DNA from 3 places in the Acidovorax sp. FHTAMBA genome. Region 1 is predicted to be linked to each of the others. Evidence: predicted binding sites of a transcription regulator. Region 1 holds the regulator's gene; each other region holds the start of a gene.
The links. Region 1 encodes sigma-54, which starts transcription at its own class of promoters, with help from an activator protein. Its sites were predicted from a motif close to TGGCANGNAANCTGCTTT; they were not measured.
Positions count from the first base shown of each region.

Region 2: the regulator sigma-54 is predicted to act here: its motif matches at 1,492-1,509, upstream of AAFF19_RS12890 (BMP family protein).
Region 3: the regulator sigma-54 is predicted to act here: its motif matches at 773-790, upstream of AAFF19_RS16865 (CmpA/NrtA family ABC transporter substrate-binding protein).

Region 1 covers NZ_CP152407.1:4,723,640-4,725,904, forward strand. The annotation lists gene AAFF19_RS22110 (THUMP domain-containing protein) at 1-29, opposite strand, end outside; gene AAFF19_RS22115 (thioesterase family protein) at 54-485, opposite strand; gene AAFF19_RS22120 (RNA polymerase factor sigma-54) at 552-2,150, opposite strand; gene lptB (LPS export ABC transporter ATP-binding protein) at 2,239-2,265, opposite strand, start outside.
Region 2 covers NZ_CP152407.1:2,734,039-2,736,303, forward strand. The annotation lists gene AAFF19_RS12885 (DUF4087 domain-containing protein) at 1-309, shown strand, start outside; gene AAFF19_RS12890 (BMP family protein) at 434-1,444, opposite strand; gene upp (uracil phosphoribosyltransferase) at 1,742-2,265, opposite strand, start outside.
Region 3 covers NZ_CP152407.1:3,599,242-3,601,506, forward strand. The annotation lists gene AAFF19_RS16860 (ANTAR domain-containing protein) at 1-587, shown strand, start outside; gene AAFF19_RS16865 (CmpA/NrtA family ABC transporter substrate-binding protein) at 994-2,238, shown strand.

The sequences.
Region 1 (2,265 bases):
CAAGGGAGGAAAAGTTGGAGTTGGTTCATAGGACTGGCCGAAAGGATACGCGCTCAAGCCTTGCGCAGGAGCAACTGGCGGATGGACTCCGGGATCGGCGCCACCTTGCGGTCGGCCTTGCCGATGAAAACGATGCCGATCTTGCCGCGCGCCACCTCGCGGTCGGAGGTTTTTTCGGTCATGCAGAACACCAGGTCAAAGCCGTAGCGGTTGAAATCGGCTGGCGCCATCTCCACCCGCATGGTCTCGCCATGGAAACCTTCGGACTTGTACTGCGCCACGATGTCACCCACCACGATGGACAGGCCGCCCACATCGGCCTCGGGGTAGCCCAGCGACTGGAAGAACCGCACACGCGCCTCGGACACCAGCGTGAGCAGCTGCGCGTTGTCCAGGTGCCCGCCCTGGTTGACGTGGCTGATGTAGATCTGCAGCTCGGTGGCAAAGCCGAAGTGCGGGGGGAGGTCAAAGACGATGCGGGCCATGGTGGGGCAGCGGGTAGATAAACAAAAAATCAAACAGGGCGAGCCAGGCGCACCCTGGCGGTGACCCTACAGCGCCTTGCGCAGATTGGCCGGCGCGATCTTGAGCGCCTCGCGGTACTTGGCCACGGTGCGGCGTGCGCACTCGATGCCCTGCTCCTTGAGCATCTCGGCGATCTGGCTGTCGGACAGCGGCTTGGCGGGGTTCTCGGCGGCGACAAACTGCTTGATGAGGGCGCGCACCGCCGTGCTGGATGCATTGCCACCGGTTTCGGTGCCCAGGCCCGAGCCAAAGAAGTACTTGAGCTCGTAGGTGCCGATCGGCGTGGCCATGTATTTGGCCGTGGTCACGCGGCTGATGGTGGACTCGTGCAGGCCCAGTTCGTCGGCGATGTCGCGCAGCACCAGCGGGCGCATGGCCAGCTCGCCATGGGTGAAGAAGTTTTTTTGCCGCTCCACGATGGCGCGCGAGACGCGCAATATGGTGTCAAAACGCTGCTGGATGTTCTTGATGAACCAGCGCGCCTCTTGCAGGCGCTGCTGCATGCCCTGGTGGCCCTCGCCGCCCTTGTGGCCGCGCAACGCACCGGCATAGATGTCGTGCACGCGCAGGCGGGGCATCACGTCGGGGTTGAGGCTGACGATGAAGTTGTGCTGGCCATCGCGGCCCCGCTGCGAGCCTTCGCGCCCGGCTTTGCGCACGATCACATCGGGAATGATGATGTTGCGCTCCACATCCGCAAAGCGGCGCCCGGGGCGGGGCTCCAGGCGGGCGATGAGGGCCATGGCGGCGCGGGTGCGCTCTTCGCCATCGCCACACAGCTGCGTCAGGCGGCGGATGTCGCGGCGGGCCAGCATCTCCAGCGGCTGCTGGCAGATGCGCAGCGCGGTCTGCACGGTGTCGGGGTCGGCGTCGCTGTCTTCGTCGGCCGCCAGGGCGGTGAGCTGCAGGGTGAGGCACTCGGCCAGGTTGCGCGCACCCACGCCCACGGGTTCCAGGCTTTGCAGCAGGCGCTGGGCCACCGTGAAGCGGTGCACCAGTTCCTCGATCTGCTCCAGGTCTTCGGGCCCTGCCAGGCTGATGGCCAGCTCTTCGAGCGACTCTTCAAGGTAGCCATCGTCGTTCAGCGATTCGATGAGAAAACGCAGCGCGGCCGTGTCCACTTCGGACAGCCGCAGCGACAGCGCCTGGCGGTGCAAAAAGGCGGTGAGCGACTCGTGCGTTCGGGCCAGCTCGGTGGCGTCGGCCTCGTCCCCTTCCGCATCGTTGCGGGTGCGCGCCGGGGCGTCGCCACCCCACTCGGCGTCGTTGGGCGCCATCTCTACCGTGCCGTCGCCGCTCCAGTCGGGCTCGTCGGCACCTGCACTGGGGATTTCAGCCTCGTTTTGGCTCTCAGCGCTAGTACCGCTTGCACTGACAGCTCCTGAAAACATAGCATCGTCGACGCTGTAGTCGTCGGCCTGTGCGGGCGTGTCGGCGGCTTCCAGGCCAAACTCCTCGCGCGGTGCTTCGTCGGCATTGCGCTCAAGGAACGGGTTTTCGTCGAGCATCTGCTCGACTTCCTGCGAGAGTTCGAGCGTGGACAACTGCAGCAGCCGGATGGACTGCTGGAGCTGGGGAGTCAATGCAAGGTGCTGCGAGACGCGCAGCGACAGTCCAGGCTTCATTGATTGAGCGCCGCCGGGCCGCCCCAAGGCGCGAAGGCCCCCTCGGGGGGCAGCGCATTACACGAAGTGACAAGCGTGGGGGCCATGTCTACATCCTGAAGTGTTCGCCGAGGTA
Region 2 (2,265 bases), 2.0 Mb from region 1:
CCTACCTTGTGCGGATGGCTAGACAACCCCACTCCCGGTAACGTGGAACTTCTGGACCGCGATGGCCGCTGGGAGATCGCGATGCAGGGCGGCCATCAGGCGGAGGGCAACCTGCCGGCCTTCACCTCGGCGCGCTGGGTGCGCACGGGTCACGGCAGCGCTGGGTATGGATGCGTTTGCATCAAGGCCCGCGTCGACAGGGACGAACGCAAAATACTCCAGATGGTGCAAGCGCGCTCCATGCCACTGCAGACCTGCCGCAAAGATCCCGCGATAAAGGGGGAGGAACCGTTCAATCCGCTGAAGTGATACGCGTGAACAACCCACTGCCGGGTCGCGGTGGTTGGGTGATGCGGCGGCATGTCAGTTCAGCACGAGACCGCCAGAAACGCCGCAGCAAACTGGGCGCCTTGGCGCCCGCTGAATTCGGTAACTACTTGGCCGTCGACTTGGGCTGGCTGTCGTCCACCTTCACGGTGAACTTGCCCGCCAGGATGTCCGCCTCTTTTGCCTTGACCTTGGCCACGATGTCGGCGGGCACCTTCTTCTCGAACGTGCCCAAGGGGGAAAGTTCAGAGCCCTTGTGCTTCATCATCGAATACGGGCCGTAGTCCTCGGCGGTGAACTTGCCTTCCTTTACCAGCTTGAGCGCGCGGTCGATGCTGGGCTCCATGTGCCAGATGGCCGAGGCGACCACGGTGTCGGGATACTGTGGCTGGGTGTCGATCACGTTGCCGATGGCGAGCTTGCCTTTTTCCTTGGCGGCGTCGCTTACGCCAAAGCGCTCGGCGTAGAGCACATCGGCGCCCTTGTCGATCATGGCGAAGGTGGCTTCCTTGGCCTTGGGTGGATCAAACCAGCTGTTGATGAAGGTGACGGTGAACTCGACCTTGGGGTTGGTTTCCTTGGCACCGGCCATGAAGGCGTGCATCAGGCGGTTGACCTCGGGGATGGGAAAGCCGCCCACCATGCCGATCTTGTTGGTCTTGGTCATGCCGCCGGCGATCATGCCGCTGAGGTACGCGGGCTCCTGGATGTAGTTGTCGAACACGCTGAAATTGGGCGCCTGCGGCTTGCCCGACGAGCCGAGCAGGAAGGAGGTCTTGGGAAAGTCCTTGGCCACCTTGCGGGCGGCGGCTTCCACCGCAAAGGCCTCGCCCACGATGAGCTGGTTGCCGCCGGTGGCGTACTCGCGCATCACGCGCTCGTAGTCGGCGTTGCTCACGTTTTCGCTGGCCTTGTATTCGATCTCGCCACGCGATTCTGCGGCCTTGAGCGCCTTGTGGATGCGGCTGACCCATTGCTGCTCGAAAGGCACCGTGTAGATCGCCGCAACCTTGAGCTTGGACTGCGCGAAGGCCAGAGAGGGCGCCATCGCCATGGCGGCAGATAGGGCCATGGAAGTGCAGAGCAGGCGTCCGGTGAAGATGCGGCGAGTGGTCATGGTGGGTCCTTCAGACAAGCGAACAAGGAGGTTGGGTGTGCTGCTACCAAGCAAGGAGCGCGCCAGTCGGTGGCTGTGTAACTGCAAACCAGCGGCAAGTCTGCCAGAGGAAAGCCACCAGTTGGTAAAAAAATGGTGCATGCGTGCAGCGCATCCGGAAACCAGACCGGGGCACCCCACCACGGTAGGGCTCCCAATTGGCAGATGCGCATCGCAGCGAGACCCGGTGATGAAAAAAAGCCACCGCTGGGCGGCAAGCCCTGCGGTGGCTGGTGCACGGGCGCTGCAGTTGTGCGCTTATTTGGTGCCAAAAATGCGGTCACCCGCATCGCCCAGGCCCGGCAGGATGTAGCCGTGGTCGTTCAGCTCGCGGTCGATGGCGGCGGTAAAGATCGGCACATCGGGGTGGGCCTTTTGCAGTGTGGCCACACCTTCGGGCGCGGCCAGCAGGCACACGAACTTGATGGAGCGGGGGTTGAGCTTCTTTAGGCGGTCCACACAGGCGGCGGCCGAGTTGCCGGTGGCCAGCATCGGGTCCACCACGATGATGTCGCGCTCGTCCATCTCTGACGGCATCTTGAAGTAATACTCCACCGGCTGCAGCGTGGCGGGGTCGCGGTACAGGCCGATGTGGCCCACGCGGGCGCCGGGCACCACGTTGAGCATGCCGTCCAGAAAGCCGTTGCCTGCGCGCAGGATGGAGACCAGCACCAGCTTCTTGCCGTCGATGACCTTGCCGGTCATGGTTTCCAGCGGGGTTTCGATCTCGATGTCCTGCAGCGGCATGTCACGCGTCACTTCGTACGCCATCAGCGTGGACA
Region 3 (2,265 bases), 1.1 Mb from region 1:
TGGCCGTGACCGAAGCCGGCGACGAGCACGCCGTGTTGCAGGCGGAGCGCTCTCGGGCATTGCGCATCGGGCTGCTGGAGAACAACTTCAACCTGGTGGCCACGCTGCCTGCCGACGTGTTTCTGAGCGAGCGCATCGCGCAGCTGCAGCCCGACCTGATCATTGTGGACGCCGAGAGCGAAGCCCGCGACGCGCTGGAGCATGTGGTGATGGCCACGCGCGACGCGCGCCGTCCCATCGTGATGTTCACCAACGACGATGACACCTCGCATGTAAAGGACGCGGTGGCGGCCGGAGTGTCTGCTTACATCGTGGCGGGGCTGGCACCCCAGCGCATCCGCCCCATTCTGGACGTGGCCATGGCCCGCTTCCAGCACGAACAGGCCCTGCGGGCCGAGCTGGCCGACGCCAGGACCGAGCTCAAAGACCGCAAGACCATCGACCGCGCCAAGGGCCTGCTCATGCAGCGCCAGGGCCTGACCGAACAGGCCGCCTACGAAAAGCTGCGCAAGACGGCCATGGACAAGGGCCTGAAGCTGGGCGAGGTGGCGCAGCGCATGCTGGATGTGATGGAGCTGCTGGGCTGATACAGACCGCGGCCCGTTCCGGCGGCCCATCCCAAATGGTGCACCGCACAAAGGCAGTGCGACCACTTGCATCACAACAAGAACATTCCTGCTGCAAGCCCTGCAGGCTTCCAGCGCTTTCTGATCAAGCGCAGACAGCTATTCATTCCATAGCACCCAACGTTCCAACATGGCCCAGTGCGGGCTGGCACGCGCTTTGCATCACACAGCACAAGACCAATGCAGGTCTGACCACTGACAGCACTGACCCAACGGCGGGCCGGTGCTGGCAAGGAGCCCCGGACCCGTTCCAGGCTCCACCCAGGACAAAGGCGTCCCCACCCGCACCCGGCGTTGCTTTGATGCAGCCCGCCAGGCGCGGTGTGAGGACGCCTTTTTTGTTTTTTCACGCCACCAGGGATGCACCATGACCGATCTGCTCAAAACAAGCCTCAACCGCCGCACCGTGCTGCAGGCCGCCACCGTGGGCGCTGTGGGTGTGAGCCCCGCGCTGCGCGCACTCGTCCACGCAGCGGGCTCCGACGCCCCCGAGAAGAAGGAAGTCAAGATCGGCTTCATCCCGCTGACCGACTGCGCCAGCGTGGTCATGGCCTCGGTGCTGGGTTTTGACAAGAAATACGGCGTGACCATCATCCCCAACAAGGAAGCCAGCTGGGCCGGTGTGCGCGACAAGCTGGTGAACGGCGAACTCGACTTTGCCCATGTGCTGTATGGCCTGATCTATGGCGTGCACCTGGGCACTGCCGGCCCCAAGAAGGACATGGCCGTGCTGATGAGCCTGAACCACAACGGCCAGGCGATCACGCTGTCGAAAGCACTGGCCGACAAGGGCGCGGTGGACGGCCCCAGCCTCGCGGCGCTGATGGCGAAGGAAAAGCGCGAGTACACCTTCGCGGGCACCTTCCCCACGGGCACGCACGCGATGTGGATGCACTACTGGCTGGCAGCGGCGGGCATCAACCCGCTGTCGGGCGCCAAGCTCATCACCGTGCCGCCGCCGCAAATGGTGGCCAACATGCGCGTGGGCAACATGGACGGCTTTTGCGTGGGCGAGCCCTGGAACCACCGCGCCATCATGGACGGCATCGGCATCACCGCCAACACCACGCAGGACCTCTGGAAGGACCACCCCGAAAAGGTGCTGGGCACCACGGCCGAGTTCGTGAAGAAGTACCCCAACACCACGCGCGCCGTGATGATGGCCGTGCTCGAAGCCAGCCAGTGGATTGACGCCAGCCTGTCCAACAAGATGAAGATGGCCGAGACGGTGGCCGGCAAGGCCTACGTCAACACCAGCGTGGATGCCATCAACCAGCGCATCCTGGGCCGCTACCAGAACGGCATGGGCAAGACCTGGGACGACCCCAACCACATGAAGTTTTTCAACGACGGTGCGGTGAACTTCCCCTACCTGTCCGACGGCATGTGGTTCCTCACGCAGCACAAGCGCTGGGGCCTGCTCAAGAGCCACCCCGACTACCTGGCCGTGGCCAAGGAGGTCAACCAGGTGGAGCTGTACAAGTCGGTGGCCAGCGCCATGAAGATCAATGTGCCCAAGGACGTGATGCGCACCAGCAAGCTCATTGACGGCGTGGTGTGGGACGGCAAGGAACCCGCCAGGTACGCCGACGGTTTCAAGATCAAGGCCTGATCCTTCGACCCCGCCGCACCCCGCACC